DNA from 2 places in the Megasphaera indica genome. Region 2 is predicted to be linked to the other one. Evidence: riboswitches for the same ligand, from Rfam matches in the RefSeq annotation. Region 2 holds a riboswitch; the other holds the start of a gene.
The links. A riboswitch is a leader RNA that binds a small molecule or an ion and turns the genes downstream of it on or off. The one in region 2 is predicted to bind S-adenosylmethionine.
Positions count from the first base shown of each region.

Region 1: it holds a riboswitch for S-adenosylmethionine, as region 2 does, so the genes downstream of both, cysK (cysteine synthase A) here and ACFCTO_RS07745 (MetQ/NlpA family ABC transporter substrate-binding protein) in region 2, are expected to answer to the same signal.

Region 1 covers NZ_JBKKJR010000002.1:98,265-106,137, forward strand. Annotated here, with positions in the region: gene ACFCTO_RS02000 (adenylyl-sulfate reductase subunit alpha) at 1-392, opposite strand, end outside; gene ACFCTO_RS02005 (sulfate/molybdate ABC transporter ATP-binding protein) at 409-1,470, opposite strand; gene ACFCTO_RS02010 (sulfate ABC transporter permease) at 1,485-2,315, opposite strand; gene cysT (sulfate ABC transporter permease subunit CysT) at 2,331-3,176, opposite strand; gene ACFCTO_RS02020 (sulfate ABC transporter substrate-binding protein) at 3,189-4,235, opposite strand; gene cysK (cysteine synthase A) at 4,268-5,200, opposite strand; SAM riboswitch class I at 5,279-5,377, opposite strand; gene ACFCTO_RS02030 (carbon starvation CstA family protein) at 5,848-7,545, opposite strand; gene ACFCTO_RS02035 (hypothetical protein) at 7,839-7,873, opposite strand, start outside.
Region 2 covers NZ_JBKKJR010000013.1:29,063-36,935, forward strand. Annotated here, with positions in the region: gene ACFCTO_RS07715 (tryptophan transporter) at 1-1,165, opposite strand, end outside; gene ACFCTO_RS07720 (energy-coupling factor transporter transmembrane component T family protein) at 1,178-1,861, opposite strand; gene ACFCTO_RS07725 (energy-coupling factor ABC transporter ATP-binding protein) at 1,861-2,676, opposite strand; gene ACFCTO_RS07730 (MetQ/NlpA family ABC transporter substrate-binding protein) at 3,038-3,682, opposite strand; gene ACFCTO_RS07735 (RNA-guided endonuclease TnpB family protein) at 3,827-4,942, shown strand; partial or broken gene ACFCTO_RS07740 (D-methionine-binding lipoprotein metQ) at 5,087-5,194, opposite strand; SAM riboswitch class I at 5,331-5,424, shown strand; gene ACFCTO_RS07745 (MetQ/NlpA family ABC transporter substrate-binding protein) at 5,530-6,360, shown strand; gene metF (methylenetetrahydrofolate reductase [NAD(P)H]) at 6,560-7,414, shown strand; gene speC (ornithine decarboxylase) at 7,669-7,873, opposite strand, start outside.

The DNA of each region.
Region 1 (7,873 bases), on a different contig from region 2:
TTTTCGCCATTGATCTTGATGTTGCGCGTGCCGCGGGCGACGTATTCTCCTTTTTCGTCCTTCAAGATGACCAGTCCCAGGTCTTCCAGCTTCCTGGTGACTTCGTTGAGGCCTTCGGACATGGTGAGGAGCAAGTCTTCCCGGACGATGCCGGCTGCGTCTTTCTTGGCGTAGTCGACGTAGAACTGCGGCGTATGGCCCTTGGTGATATAGGCGTTGAGGGCATTGACGCCGGCTGCCAGACAGCCGCTGCGGCGGATATCGGCCTTTTCGGCGATGATCACGGATGCATCAGACAGGCTGCGGAGGGTCAGGGCGGCATAACAGCCGGCCGTCCCGCCGCCGATGATGAGGACATCCGTATGGATGATCTTCTCGCTGGTAATCTGCATAACATAGACTCCTTCGTTAAATATAGAAAACGTCGGCCGAGGTCATGGCGCTGTTTTCTTTTAAATACGTCTTGTCGCCGTCGAGGACGTACAAGCGGTAAATGAGGACCTGGACGGTCTCGCCGACAGACAGCGGCGGGTCGTCGAAGGAATATTCGCCGTGGATGGCCAGGCCCTTGATGCGGACGGTCACGTCGAGGTGGCTGCCGCGGAAGACGACGGCTTCGACCGTCCCTTCTTCAGCAGCGCTGATATACTGCTTCATCGTGCCGTGTTTGTAAATCTTGAGGAACTCCGGCCGGACGATGGCTTGTTTGCCTGCGCCGACTTGCAGGAATCCCGTGAGGATGTTGCAGTTGTCGATGACAACTGGAGTTCCGATAAATTGAGCCACAAAGGGCGTCCTGGGCTGGCGGTAAATATCCAGCGGTGTCCCGACCTGTTCGATATGGCCGTGGTTGGTGATGATGATTTCATCGGCCACTTCGACGGCTTCGTCCTGGTCGTGGGTGACGAAGATGCTGGTAATGCCGACGCGGTGGATCGTATCCTTGAGCCAGTTGCGCAGTTCCTGACGGACCTTGGCGTCGATGGCGGCAAAAGGTTCATCCAGGAGCAGGACCTGGGGATTCGGCGCCAGGGCCCGGGCAAAGGCCACGCGCTGGCGCTGGCCGCCGGAGAGCTGGTTGGGATAGCGCTTTTCCATGCCCGACAGGCCGACGAGGTCGATCATCTCCAATACGCGCTGGCGTATCTCCTCTTTCGGCCGCTTCTGGATTTCCAGGCCGAAGGCGACGTTGTCGTAGACGGTCATATAGCGGAACAAAGCGTAGTTCTGGAAGACGAAGCCGATGCCCCGCTTGGCAGCGGGAATGTCGTTGACCCGGCGGCCGTCGATGAAGATGTCGCCGCTGTTGGGATTCTCCAGGCCGGCCAGCATGCGCAGGATCGTTGTCTTGCCGCTGCCGCTGGGACCGAGGAGAGCGACGAGCTTGCCCTTGTCGATGCCAAAGGAAACGTCGCGCGACGCGTGGAAGGATCCGTAATTCTTTTCGATGTGTTTCATTTCGACGTACATGAGCTTCACCTCCTTTATGACGTTTTATCGGCCTTGGCTTCGAGGAAAGTCCGGAGCAGCAGGACGATGATGGCTAATAAGACGAGCAGTGACGATACGGCAAAGGCCGCCGTAATGGCATCGGCCGACCCCGATTGGTAGAGGGCGTCGATTTCCAGGGGCAGCGTAAAAGTCTCGCCGCGCAGTTTCGACAAGGCGCTGACGGCACCGAATTCGCCCAGCGCCCGGGCCGTGCAGAGGACGATGCCGTAGAGCAGGGCCCATTTGATCTGCGGCAGGGTGATGCGGAAGAAAATCGTCCAGCCGCTGGCTCCCATGAGGGCCGCCGCTTCCTCTTCATCGCGCCCTTTGGTGCTGAAGACGGGGATAATTTCCCGGAAGACGAAGGGAAAGGTAACGAAAATCGTCGCCAAGATGACGCCGGGAACGGCAAAGACGATCTGGATATCCGTCCCCCAGTAGTCGTTGAGGACTTCGATCCACTGACCGATCCAGCCCATGCGGCCGAAAGTCATGATGAAGGCCAGGCCGGCGATGACCGGTGAGATGGAAAAGGGTATATCGATGAGGGTCGTCAGGAAATGCTTGCCCCGGAAGTCGAATTTGGAAATAGCCCAGGCCGCACCGAGGCCGACGATAGTATTGACGATGACGGCGGCGACCGTGGCGATCAGGGTCAGGCGCAGGGCCGACAGGACGTATGGCGTCGTCAGGGCCTGTACGTAGAAGTCCCAGCCTTCGGCCAGCGAGTTGGTGAGGACCGACACGAGGGGGACGATGAGCATGACCACGACGAAGACGACGCTGATCGTGAGCAAGGCGATTTCTGTCTTACTGTGTTTCATAATGGCTCCCCTCCTCTACTGGACGCGCCGGGCCTGATGGACCTGGATCATATTGATAGAAAACAGTGTGACAAAGGCGATGACCAGCATGGCCAGGGCAATGGCCGTGGCGCTGGCGTAATCGACGTAATTGAGCTTCTGCATGATGACGTAAGAAACGACCTGCGTATGATGCTTGGCACTGTTGCCGGAAATGTAGATGACGCTGCCGTATTCGCCGAGGCCCCGGGCAAAAGCCAGGCCGAAGCCCGTCAACAGGGCCGGCCGCAGTTCCGGGAAGATGATGCGCCGGAAAATGGTGAACTGCGACGCGCCGAGCATGCTGCCCGCTTCTTCATACGTCGGGTCGAGCTTCTCCAGGACCGGCTGGATCGAGCGGACGACGAACGGGATGCCGACGAAGACCATGGCGATGGTCAGGCCGATCTTGGTATAGGCGATCTGGATGCCATAGCTGGCAAAGAAACTGCCGAAGAAGCCCGTATCGGAATAGAGCTTGGAAAGGGTGATGCCGGCGACAGCCGTCGGCAAGGCAAAGGGCAGTTCGATGACGCCGTTCAGGAGACGTTTCCCGAAGAAATCGTAGCGGACCAGGACCCAGGCCAGGATGAAGCCAAAGACGCAGTTGACCAAAGCCGCCAGGACAGAACAGGAAATGCTGGTGATGAAGGCGTTGCGGATGCCGCTGTTGGTGATGAGCTTGGCATAGTCATTGGCCGTCAGCTGCAGGGAGTGCGCCAGGACCGACGCCAGCGGGATGAGGATGAGCAGGGACAACATGGTAAGGGTCATGCCCATGGACAGGCCGAAGCCGGGAATAATCTGATTGCGCCCGCCGGAACGGGCAAAAAAGTGTTTCATCCGGCTCCCCTCCTATGCATCGCCGTTGACGTCGGCCATGATCTTATCGAACAAGGCGTCGTCGTTGAAAAATTTAACATACGCAGCCTCCCAGCCGCCGAAGTCGCTGATCTTGGTCAGCTTGACCTTGAGATCGAAGCGGTCGGCATAACGCCGGAGGATATCCGGATTAGACGGCCGGAAACCGTTCTTGGCGGCCAGTTCCTGGGCCTCATCGGAATAGAGGTAGGCCAGGTATTCATGAGCCGCCTCTTCATGACCCTTGCGCCGGGCCAGGCGGTCGACGACAGCCACGCTGGGCTGGGCCAGGATACTGATGCTGGGCACGACGAGGTCGAACTTATCGGGATATTCGCGCATCGAATAAAGCGCTTCGTTTTCCCAAGCGATAAGGACGTCACCTTGTCCGTTTTCGACAAAGGTCGTCGTCGAGCCGCGGGCGCCGGAATCCATGACCGTCACATTGCGGTACAAGTCGGTCATGAAGGCCCGGGTCTTGATTTCATTTCCCCCGAAATGGTCAAGGCCCCAGCTCCAGGCGGCCAGGAAGTTCCAGCAGGCGCCGCCGCTGCTCTTCGGGTCCGGCGTAATGACGCTCACGCCGGGCTTTACCAGGTCGTCCCAGTCACGTATCCCTTTCGGGTTCCCCTTGCGGACCAGGAAGACGATGGTCGACGTGTACGGCGCCGAATCGTTGGCGAAATCCCCCTGCCAGCCTTCATGGATGAGGCCGGCCCTTTCGATGAGCGACACATCGTGGGCCAGGGCCAGGGTCACGACATCGGCCTTGCTGCCTTCGATGACCGACCGGGCCTGACTGCCCGATCCGCCATGGGACTGGATGATGCGGATATCCTTGCCTGTCGTCTCACGATAGTGCTGCTGGAATAATTCATTGTATTCTTTATATAACTCACGGGTTGGATCATACGAGACATTGGTCAGCGTCATCGTGCCGCCGCCCTCGGTTGTATCACTGCGTCCGCAGCCAGCCAAGGCCCCAGCGACGGCGAGTGCCGCCGAAAAAGCCAGTATAGCTATGATGCGCTTCTTGTTCATTTTCTTTCCCCCTCTATACCGGCTTAGATTCCTTACCCCTCAAATAAAGCCGTCGATAAATAGCGTTCGCCGCCGTCCGGCAGGAGGACGACGATGGTCTTGCCTTCGTTTTCCGGCCGGCTGGCCAGTTCCAGGGCTGCCTGAAGCGACGCACCGGACGAAATGCCGACCAAAAGGCCGTCGGTCTTGGCGACTTCTCTGGCCCGGCCGTAGGCGTCCTCATTGGATACGTCGATCACATCATCTACGAGAGACATATCCAAAACTTTCGGGATGAACCCGGCGCCAATCCCCTGAATGGCGTGCGGGCCCGGCCGGCCTCCGTGCAGGACAGCGGAATCTTTCGGCTCAACGGCGACGATCTGGACGTCCGGCTTATGGCCTTTCAGGCCCTGGGCCGTACCGGTAATGGTGCCGCCTGTGCCGACGGACGAAATGAAGATATCTACCTTGCCGTCCGTGTCGCGCCAGATTTCTTCCGCCGTCGTCTGGCGGTGGATGGCTGGATTGGCCGGATTGTCGAACTGCTGGGGAATGAAGGCATTGCCGTAAGAATCCCTCAATTCTTCAGCTTTGCCGATGCTGCCGCGCATCCCCTCGATGCCCGGTGTCAGCACGATTTCCGCCCCCAGGGCTGACACGATCTTACGCCGTTCCAGGCTCATCGTATCGGGCATGGTCAAGATCAGGTGCAGGCCCTTCACGGCGGCGACCAGGGCCAGGCCGATGCCTGTATTGCCGCTCGTCGGTTCGATGATGACCGTATCTTTGTTGATCTTCCCCTGCCGTATCCCTTCGTCGATCATGGCTGCCGCTACGCGGTCCTTGACGCTGCCCAAGGGGTTCATGTACTCCAGCTTGGCCAGGACGCGGGCCTTGAGGCCGTGCCGAGCCTGCCAATGAGTCAGTTCCAAGAGCGGCGTGTTGCCGATCAGCTCTGTCAAATACGTTGCCACATGCTCCATGTACTCAGCTCCTTTTTGGCAAAAAGAAAAGCGCCGCCTGCTGATGCAGATGGCGCTATAAATAGACGTATGCCCATGACTTCATCTGCCAGGTTATTTCCTGCTGGAATTGGCACCTTACCTACGTAGGTTGCCGCAGCGTCATCGGGCCAGTCCCTCAGCTGCTCTGGATGAATAGGTTTCGTATTGTATTGTCCTTATGAATGGTTGTACAATACGATCATATCATACAACACATGATGGTCAAATTTTTTAAGTACCCCATGATAACATACCTCTTTGATGACTAAAATGAATAGCTTCCTATCGGAAACGTTACCAAGAGTGTACACTTTACAGAGTATATTGTCAAGGGATTTTAAGCAGAAACTTTCATATTTTACAATGTAAACGTTATACCCATGGCTTTTGATAGGAATTTAACTTTATAAATTATATTTTTTTATAAGTAAAAAGGGCTTGTTGCATATACAGCAGGCCCTTTTTAGGGATTAGCCGTTAGGGGGTAGCCGTTAGTGTCTAACAGCTAACCCCTAGCTGCTAACTGCTAACTGCTGACCGCTAACTGCTGACTGCTAGCTGCTAACCGCTAACTGCTGACTGCTAGCTGCTAACCGCTAACTGCTGACTGCTAGCTGCTGACACCCTCAATGCGTCGCCGTGGGCTGGGCGTCGTGGTGTGCCGTTTTGTTGTCGGCGTGGACGAGTTCTTTCCCGCAGTGGTAGACGATGGAGATGGCCAGGACCATGAGAGCGATGGCCAGGACGAACTGCAATCCTTCGATGAGGAGCGACCAGTTACCCGAGGCAATCTTGATGATCAGGGCATAAGCCGATTCGACGAGGGCTGTCATGGTAACGCAGAACATGACGACCATGGGGACGTAGAGCATGAAGCTCTTGCGGCCTGTCGTCTTGAGGAAGACCGTCAGGCAGATGAGGACCATGGCCGACAGCAGCTGGTTGGCCGAGCCGAAGAGAGGCCAGATGTTCATGTAGCCGCCTAAGCAGAGCAGGAAGCCGAAAAACAAGGTGATGACCGTAGCAAAATACTTATTGACGCAGATTTTCTGGATCGTGTTCATTTCCTGTCCTTCATCGACGCTGAACAGTTCCTGGAAGGACATACGACCGATACGGCCGACGGCATCGAGGGTCGTCAGGGCCAGGGCAGAAACGCACATGGTCATGATGCAGGCAGCTGCCGTCTGGGACAGGCCGAACATGGTGAAGAAACCAGCGACGGCGCCGGAGAAGATCTGGAACGGCGTGCCCGAAGCGACATGGCCGTTGGAAGCGGCAGCGCAGGCGATGACCAGGGAAACGACACCTAAGACCGATTCGACGCACATGGAACCGTAGCCGACGAAGACCGAATCCTGTTCCTTATCCAGGGTCTTCGACGACGTACCAGACGAAACGAGGCTGTGGAAGCCGGAAACGGCACCGCAGGCGATGGTGATGAACAGGATCGGGAACAAATCCTTGCCGCCGACCGAGAAGGACGTGAAGGCCGGCATATTCAGCGTCGGCTGGGCGATGAAGATACCGATGACGCCGCCGGCGATCATCATGAGCAGCAGGAAGGCGCTGATGTAGTCACGCGGCTGTTTCAGGAGCCACATGGGCATGATGGAAGCAAAGAAAATATAAGCGAAGATGATGTACAGCCAGGTCATGCGGTCCAGGTAAATCGGCAGGTCGATGCCGACATAGAGCATGGCGATCAAGAGGACGATGGCGATGACGAAGCGTACTTTTTCACTGGGATTGAACTTCTTGATGAACAGGCCAAAGGCAATGGCGACGAAGATGAACAGCATGGAAATGGATGCAGCTGCCGCATTGGGCAGGACCAGGGAACCATCCTTGGCAAAGCCGTTGAACGTCGTAGCGACGATATCGCCGAAAGCGGCGATGACCAGCAGGCTGAAGACCCAGCAGAAGAGCAGGAACAGGCGGCGGCCCGTCGTACCGATGTACTTTTCGATGAGGACGCCCATGGATTTGCCGTCATTCTTCATGGATGCGTAGAGGGCTGCGAAGTCCTGGACGGCACCGAAGAAGACGCCGCCGATCATGAGCCATAAGAAAGCCGGCAGCCAGCCGTAGGCAGCGGCGATGATCGGGCCCGTGACAGGGCCGGCACCGGTGATGGACGAGAACTGATTGGCAAAGACCGTGAACTTAGAAGACGGCGTATAATCCTGGCCATCTTCCAGGCGATGGGCCGGCGTCAGGGCGTTGGGGTCGATGCCCCACGTCTTAGCCAGCCACTTGCCATAGAACCGATAGGCTACCGCCAGGATGACGATAGCACAAGTGACTAAAACAACACCATTCATAGAAATTCCTCCTATACTCCAAAAAAAACAAATGGATTTATGCGGAGGAGCTGAAGATGTTAAGGTAAATAAAAATGAATGCCATAAAATACATCTTCGCTTCTGCGCATGTGTACGGTATAACACGATTAAAAGGGCCTGTCAAATATACTATTAAGTCATCATCGGCGTTTTACTTATATTTTTTAAGAATAAAAAAGAGATTAAACGTTATGATTTCGTTTAATCTCTTTAACATATTACATGTCAATGTGACAATTATTTATATTTTATGGATTTCAGTTTTTTCATCCTCAGTGCCCGGATACACCGGCCTGGCTCGTCCGGC
Region 2 (7,873 bases):
GGGTCCCTTCCGGGTCCAGGGCCGACGTCGGTTCATCGAAGACGAGGATATCCGGATTGGTCGCCAGTACGTCGGCAATGACCAGGCGCTGACGCTGGCCGCCGGACAGCTTGGTGACCTGGCGGTTGCGGTACGGCGTCATATTGACCTTTTCCAAGGCTTCCGAAATAGCCTGGCCGATCTTATCCGGTGCGACGCCCTGATTTTCCAGGCTGAAGGCGATTTCTTCTTCGACCGTCATGGCGACGAGCTGGCTGTCATAATCATCGAGCATGGCGCCGACACGGGTTGCCAGCTGGGAAATCGTCGTCTGCGTCGTCGCCTGACCGTCGACGTAGACCATGCCTTTCATAACGCCGCCGAAATAATGCGGGATAGCGCCGGTCATAGCCATGCACAGCGAGCTCTTGCCGCTGCCGCTTTCACCGGTAATGACCAGGAAGTCGCCTTTATTCACGGTCATGGTGACATCGTCCAGGACAGGCGTCTTCTGCTTGTTATAGATGTACGACAAATGTTCCATGGAAATGAGGCCTTCCTGGGACGGCTTCAAATCATACATGCTGTGGTCCGACGTGACTTCCCGTTCTTCCAGGGAATCGAGGATGCCCCGGGATACGAAAAGGCGCAGGGCCGGGAAATACATAAGCGGTGTAACGATGGCATTCAAGACGCCGATGACGACGACCAAGGGCAGCATGGCCGTAAAATAGACGACATTCGGCAGATTCATGACGAACTTCAGAATCGTGACGAAAGCGCCGCCGCTCATGCAGGTCGCTGCAAAGCCGGTCAGGACGGGCAGGCACGAATGACCTTTGAATTTGATGAATGCCAGGTTCTTGACGATGAACGTACAGGTCAGGGCACCGAGCGGTTCACTGATGAGGTTGCCATAAGGGAAGCCCGACTTCGACGTCAGGACGTTGACCAGGGCAGCGACCAGGCCGATGCCCAAGGCCTGCTTGTAACTCGGCTTGGTCAGGCAGATGGCGACACAATACGTGGCGATGGTCCAGTTCGGCGTGACGCCGCCGACGCTCGGTGAGACCAGGTGCAGAATCGTGCCGATGGCCAGCATGAGCGTCGTAATGGTGATCCAGCGGAACTGGCCGCCCTGACGATGATGAAATTCTAATTTAGCAATATCTGCAACAGTTTTCATCTTTCTTCCCTCCTAAACCAAGTCTTGCAGGCGCAAGTAAACGACAAAACAGCTCAGGGCCAGCATGATGACGATGCCCACATAGTCGCGGCCTTTCGGGCGGACATTGCTCATGAAGCTGTGTTCGTTGCTGCCGAAACCGCGTAATTCCAGACTGAGTGCCATCGTTTCCGACCGGCCCAGGGACTTGAGCATCAGCGGCTGGACGACACTCATATAATTGATGACTTTCTTAAAGACATTGCCCTTCGTCGACAGACCCCGGCAGGCCTGGGCTTCCTGGACGGCCTTGCTTTCGGCGATGAAATCGGGCACGAAGCGCAGGGCCGCCGTGAACATGAAGGCATATTCATAAGGGATCTTGATCTGCTTGACCAGGGCGGCCGTCAAATCCTGCAGGCGCGTCGTCGTCAGCAAGATAATGAAGACGATGGTCATGGCCAGCATGCGCAGGCCCGTGACATAAGCCGATTCCAGGGACCCGCCGCCCAGGAGCTGGACGACAGCCAGGAAGACGGCGAAGACGGCCAGGCTGAAGACGGCCTTGAGGTTGCGCGACAGGCTGCCGCATAAGCCCAAGAGGATGAGTTCGATGACGACTAAGATGACCAGAGGCAGCGTCGTATGCATGACCAAGGCCCAGAAGGAAAAGGCAAAGGTGCCGATCAATTTCGTAACAGGGACCAAATTCTTCATCATTTTTTCGTACCTCCAATCCGTTCCAGCATGGCTGTCGTAAATTCTTTCATCGATTTACAATAGGGAAAATCGGGGACCGCCATGGATAAAGTGACAGCATCGGGCCGGCTCAGGCCCAGGTCATATAAATCATCGCGCTGGGTGAACAGTTCCTGCGGCGTCCCGTCGAAAGCCTTGGTATGGTTGCCGATGACCAGGACGCGCTGACAGTATTCGGCGAAAATATCCATGTCATGACTGATGATGAGGATGGTCATGCCCTTTTTATTGAGGTCCGTCAGCAAGGCCATGAGCTGGTCCTTGTCTTCACTGTCCTGGCCGCTCGTCGGTTCATCGAGGACGATGTATTTCGTATGCATGGCGATGGCCGAAGCAATGGCGACGCGCTGTTTTTCACCGCGGTTCAAGTTGGGCGGATAGGCTTCAGCCAAATCCGTCAGTTCCGTCGCAGCCAGGGCTTCGTCGACGGCCTGACGGATCTCGTCGCGGCTCATGCCCAGCTGCTGCGGCCCGTAGGCTACTTCTTCACGGACCGTCGGCCGGAACATCTGCCGTTCCGGCCGCTGGAAAACGTAGCCCATGAAATGGCTTCGCACAGAAGCATCGTCATCGTTGATGACCTTGCCGTCATACAGGATTTCCCCGGATACGGGCTTTTCCAGCCCCATGAGCAGGCGCGTCACCGTCGTCTTGCCGCAGCCGTTGCGGCCGCCGAGACCGATGAATTCGCCCTCACCGATCTGTACATTTACATGTTCCAATACGGGCACGCCATTGCCGTAGTTGAAACTGACATCTTTCATTTCCAGCATCTTTCTCTCCCCTTCTATTTGAAGACACAAAAAAACCTTCCGTCCCTATACAGGGACGAAAGGTTTGATTTCTTCCGCGGTGCCACCCAGATTGACTCAGTGAGTCCAGCTCTACATGTACGGCATAAGCGATACACGTTTCTTTGATAGCGGTGGAAATACACCGTCGCACCCTACTGGTTACCGTTCAGGCCGCATCTCCCGAATCCATTCTATCCGCCGGTCCGTGCCGAACTCCCACTGCCATCGGCTCGCTGGAACTGCCACAATCGGATATACTCGTTTCGTTCATCGACAAATCCATTTAGATTTTGCTTTATTATATACTTGTAACGCGCCTATTGTCAAGCCTTAGACCCGCCTATTCAGCCGGTTCGATGGTGCCGTTGTATTTATCGGCAATGAACTTCTTGACAGCATCGGAATGGAAGATTCCAGCAACCTTCTTGTACGTCGGGTTGTCCTTGTCCTGAGCCCGGACAGCCAGGACCATGACGGCCAGCGGTTCGTCTTTCGGTTCCAGGAAGATGCCCTGTTCTTTGACGTTGAGGCCGGCGCTCATGACGTAGTTCATGGTGATGACGGCGGCATCGACGTCACCGAGGCTGCGCGGAAGCTGGGCGGCTTCGATTTCCTTGAACTGGAAATGCTTCGGATTATCTACGACATCAGCCGACGTAGCCTTGAAACCGACGCCGTCCTTGAGCTTCAAGAGGCCTGCCCGCTGGAGGAGTGCCAAACCGCGGCCGCCATTGGTCGGGTCGTTGGGAATGGCGATGACAGCGCCGTCGGGCAAAGCATCGACGCTCTTATATTTGTCGCTGTAAATCCCCATGCGCATGAGGATCGTATTGCCGATAGGCACTAAATCAGTGCCATTCTGCTTATTGAAATTATCCAAGAACGGCTTGTGCTGGTAGCTGACCAAATCGATGTCGCCATCGGCCAAAGCCTTGTCTGGCGTAATATAGTCGGAAAATTCGACGACTTTAACCTGATTCTGCAAGAAGTCTCCCGCCTCTTTAGGCGGTGAGATGAATTGCAAGTTTTTCTGAGGGCTCGATGCCATCAGAAAAACAATGGCTTCACAAGTTGATTTGCAGTATAATCAGTAGTAAGAGTAAAAGGATTTGGAAAGTCAAGGCAGGTGATGATAGTGAATAAGGCATACCGATACAGAATCTATCCGACAACGGCACAGAAAATGATGTTTGCCAAGACCTTTGGGTGTGTCCGATTCATCTACAACAAGATGCTGCGTGACCGCATTGACTATTATAAGGAAACCGGCCAAAAGCTGAATAACACGCCTGCGCAGTACAAGGAAGAATTCCCTTGGCTGAAAGAAGTGGATAGTCTGGCTCTTGCCAACGCTCAGATGAACTTGAACAAGGCGTACCATAACATCTTGAGCAACCGAAAGCATTTTGGCAAGCCGCGATTCAAGTCCAAGAAGAATTGTCGTGCTTCGTATTCCACGAACAACCAGAAAGGCTCTGTCCGAATCGAGGGCCATAAGGTGAAACTGCCGAAAGTCGGCTGGGTGAAATTATGCCAGCATCGTCCCTTGCCAGAGAACAGTATCATAAAGACCGTAACCATCAGCCAGACGCCATCCGGAAAGTACTATATCAGTATGCTGGTGGAGTATGAAAACCAAATACTCCCGGTCATACCGAAGACGTTCCTGGGCCTGGATTTTGTGATGCACGGCTTGTATGTGGCTTCCGATGAGGAGGATGCTGAGTATCCCGATTTCCTGCGAACGGCAGAGAAAAGATTGGCTAAGGCACAGCGGAAGCTATCCCAAAAGCAGAAAGGAAGTCACAACAGAGAAAAACAAAGACTGCGTGTAGCTATTCTCCATGAGAAAGTGGCCAATCAACGGCAGGACTTCCTGCATAAGAAGGCTCGCTACCTTGCAGATCGCTATGATGTCATTGGCATTGAGGATATTAGCGTCAAAGCGATGGCAAAGCGGAAAAAGGGTGGCAAGTTCAGTTTTGGCAAATCCGTAGCTGACAATGGCTGGAATCTGTTCACGAACATGCTGGAATATAAGTTGGCTTGGCAAGGCAAACAGCTTATCAAGATAGACAAGTGGTATCCAAGCAGCCAACTGTGCCATGTTTGCGGATATCAGAACCACGAAACCAAGGACTTATCTGTAAGGGAATGGGATTGCCCGAAATGTGGCAGTCACCATAATCGCGATAAGAACGCTGCCATAAATATTCGGGAAGAAGCCAGGCGGATATCTGCCTGACGTAATCCATAAAATACCGTGGGGCGCACGGGAATCTACGCCTGTGGAGAGAGTGTAAGCCGCCGCAACTCTTTGGAGTCAGTGGCGCTGTTCTCGTTGAAGCAGGAAGCTCCCGCCTCTATAGGCGGGAGTACGTTCACTGTGAATCCCCTGCTTTTCCGCTTCCTTGGCTACGGCTTCGACGACTTCGGCATGCGGACCGGCTGTGGCCCCGATCTTGATTTCCTTGTCGCTGCTGCCGGAACTTTCCATTGAATCATCAATGATACCCCCTCTTAAGATTGTGCCTAAATGATACGCTTTCAGTATAGTTTTGTCAATGACCTGCCTGGCCTCTTGACAAATCGCCTATCCATGATAAACTAAGAATCAAGACAACTTTAGACGACATTTATCCAGAGTGGTGGAGGGACTGGCCCTATGAAACCCGGCAACCGACGATGACGGTGCTAATTCCTGCGGATTATTCCGAGAGATAAAGAATCAGCAATCAACCTCTTTCTCTTTCGGAAAGAGGTCTTTTTTATGGATAAAATGACGGAACAGGATGGTCTATATTATTCTATATTTTGTTAGGAGGAATCTTCATGAAAAATCTCAAGAAACTCTCGCTTCTCGCCGCTTCGGCCCTGCTGGCCGTCGCTTTCCTGGCTGCCGGCTGCGGCAGTGATTCCGCTTCCAGCGGCTCGTCTTCCAAGAACACGACGGTCACCGTCGGCGCTACGCCCGTACCGCACGGCGAAATCCTCAACGAAATCAAGCCGCTCCTGGCCAAAGAAGGCGTCGACTTGAAAGTCGTCGAATTCACGGATTACGTCAAACCGAACCTGGCCCTGAACGACAAAGAACTGGACGCCAACTTCTTCCAGCATTCGCCGTACCTCGATAAATTCAACAGCGAACACGGCACGAAACTGAAAGCCATCGCCAAGATCCACGTCGAACCGATGGGCATTTATTCCCATAAGATCAAGGATTTGAAAGACCTGCCGGACGGTGCGAAAGTCGCCATCCCCAATGACCCGACCAACGGCGGCCGCGCCCTCCTCATTTTGCAGAGCGCCGGCCTCATCGGCCTGAAAGACGGCGGTAACATTACGTCGACCGTACAGGACGTCGAAAAGAACGATAAGCACCTCCAGTTCGTCGAACTCGAAGCCGCCCAGATTCCCCGTTCCATCGATGACGTGGACATCGCTTTGATCAACACCAACTTCGCTATGGAAGCCGGCCTCAATCCGCTGAAAGACGCCCTCTTCCTGGAACCGAAAGATTCGCCGTACGCCAATGTCCTCGTCATCCGTGAAGGCGATGAAAATCGTCCGGAAATCCAGAAACTCGTCAAAGCCCTCCAGTCTCCGGAAGTCAAGAAATTCATTGAAGACAAATACCAGGGCGCAATCCTGCCGAGCTTCTAATAAAAGTTTATACAGGAGTCGTCACAGCAAAGATTTTCTTTACATACACGACTTTCTCATTTAAAGTAGTTAGCCTTTAGGGATTAGCAGTTAGTAGCCCCTAATCCCTAATAACTAACTGCTAACAGCTGGAAAAGAAAGGTGTTATGCCTAATGGCAGAAACCTTGACATGCAACAACATAGGGGGAATTCATATACATGCATACGAATGAGCTTTTTGCCAAAAAAACGGTCTTTTCTTTTGAAGTCTTTCCACCGAAACGGGACATTCCCGTCGAAACGGTCTATCCGACCCTGGACGAGCTGAGCCAGCTCCATCCTGACTTCATCAGCGTCACCTGCGGCGCCGGCGGCACGGGCGGTAACCGTACCGTCGAAGTCGCTACGTACATCAAGCAGTTAGGCTGCGAAACGGCGGCCCATATGCCCTGCATCTACCTCACGGAAGAAGCAGCCCTGCAGAACCTGAAAGAATTGAAAGAAGCGGGCATCGAAAACATCCTGGCCCTGCGCGGCGACGAAGTACCGGGCCGCGAACGGGCTCACGTCTTTGAACATGCCAGCGACCTCGTAGCCTTCATCAAAGAAAAGGAACCGGACTTCAACGTCATCGGCGCCTGCTATCCCGAAGGCCATACCGAAGCCAAGACCCTGGCTGCCGACATCCGCAACTTGAAGACCAAAGTCGACGCCGGTGCCAGCGAGTTCATTTCTCAGCTATTCTTCGACAACGCCCTTTTCTACCGCTTCCTCGAACGCTGTGAAATCGCCGGCATCAACGTCCCCATCGAAGCCGGCATCATGCCCGTCACCAATAAAGCTCAAATCGAACGCATGGTCACCATGTGCGGCGCCACGCTCCCCATCAAATTCCAGCGGGCCATTGCAAAATACGGTGACACTCCCGAATCCATGCGAGACATCGGCATCGCCTATGCTGTCGACCAGATTGCCGACCTCCTGGCCAACGGCGTAGACGGCATCCACGTCTACACCATGAATAACCCGTACATCGCCAAAAAAATTGCCGAAGCCGTAAAGACATTATTGTAGTTTAGTTGACGTCCCAAGACAATAATATATAATAAAAGCAAGAAAGGTGCTATCCGGTAAACGGTCAGCCCCTTGATAATTGGATATTAGAAAACCCGCCTAAAGTTGGAACCTGGAGGCGGGTTTTCTTATGCCTTAATGGCTATATTTTAACTTTATGGTTTACAGTTCGGTGTTTATAGATTGCAGAAAAGACCTTTAAATTTAAAGCCATCCGCTAATCCCTAACAACTAGCCACTAGCCACTAAAAAGTTCACTCTTTCAGCACATACCCATAGGCGTGGATGCGTCCATCGTCTTCTTTTTCCAGATAGACGCCCTGGATTTCCGAGGCGAAGCCCGGCAATTCATTGAGGCCTTCTTCCAGGGCCTTGAAATACTGGACTGCCGTATGGGACCAGCGTTCGCCCGGGACGACGCAGAGGACGCCCGGCGGGTACGGCAGGGCCCCTTCCAGG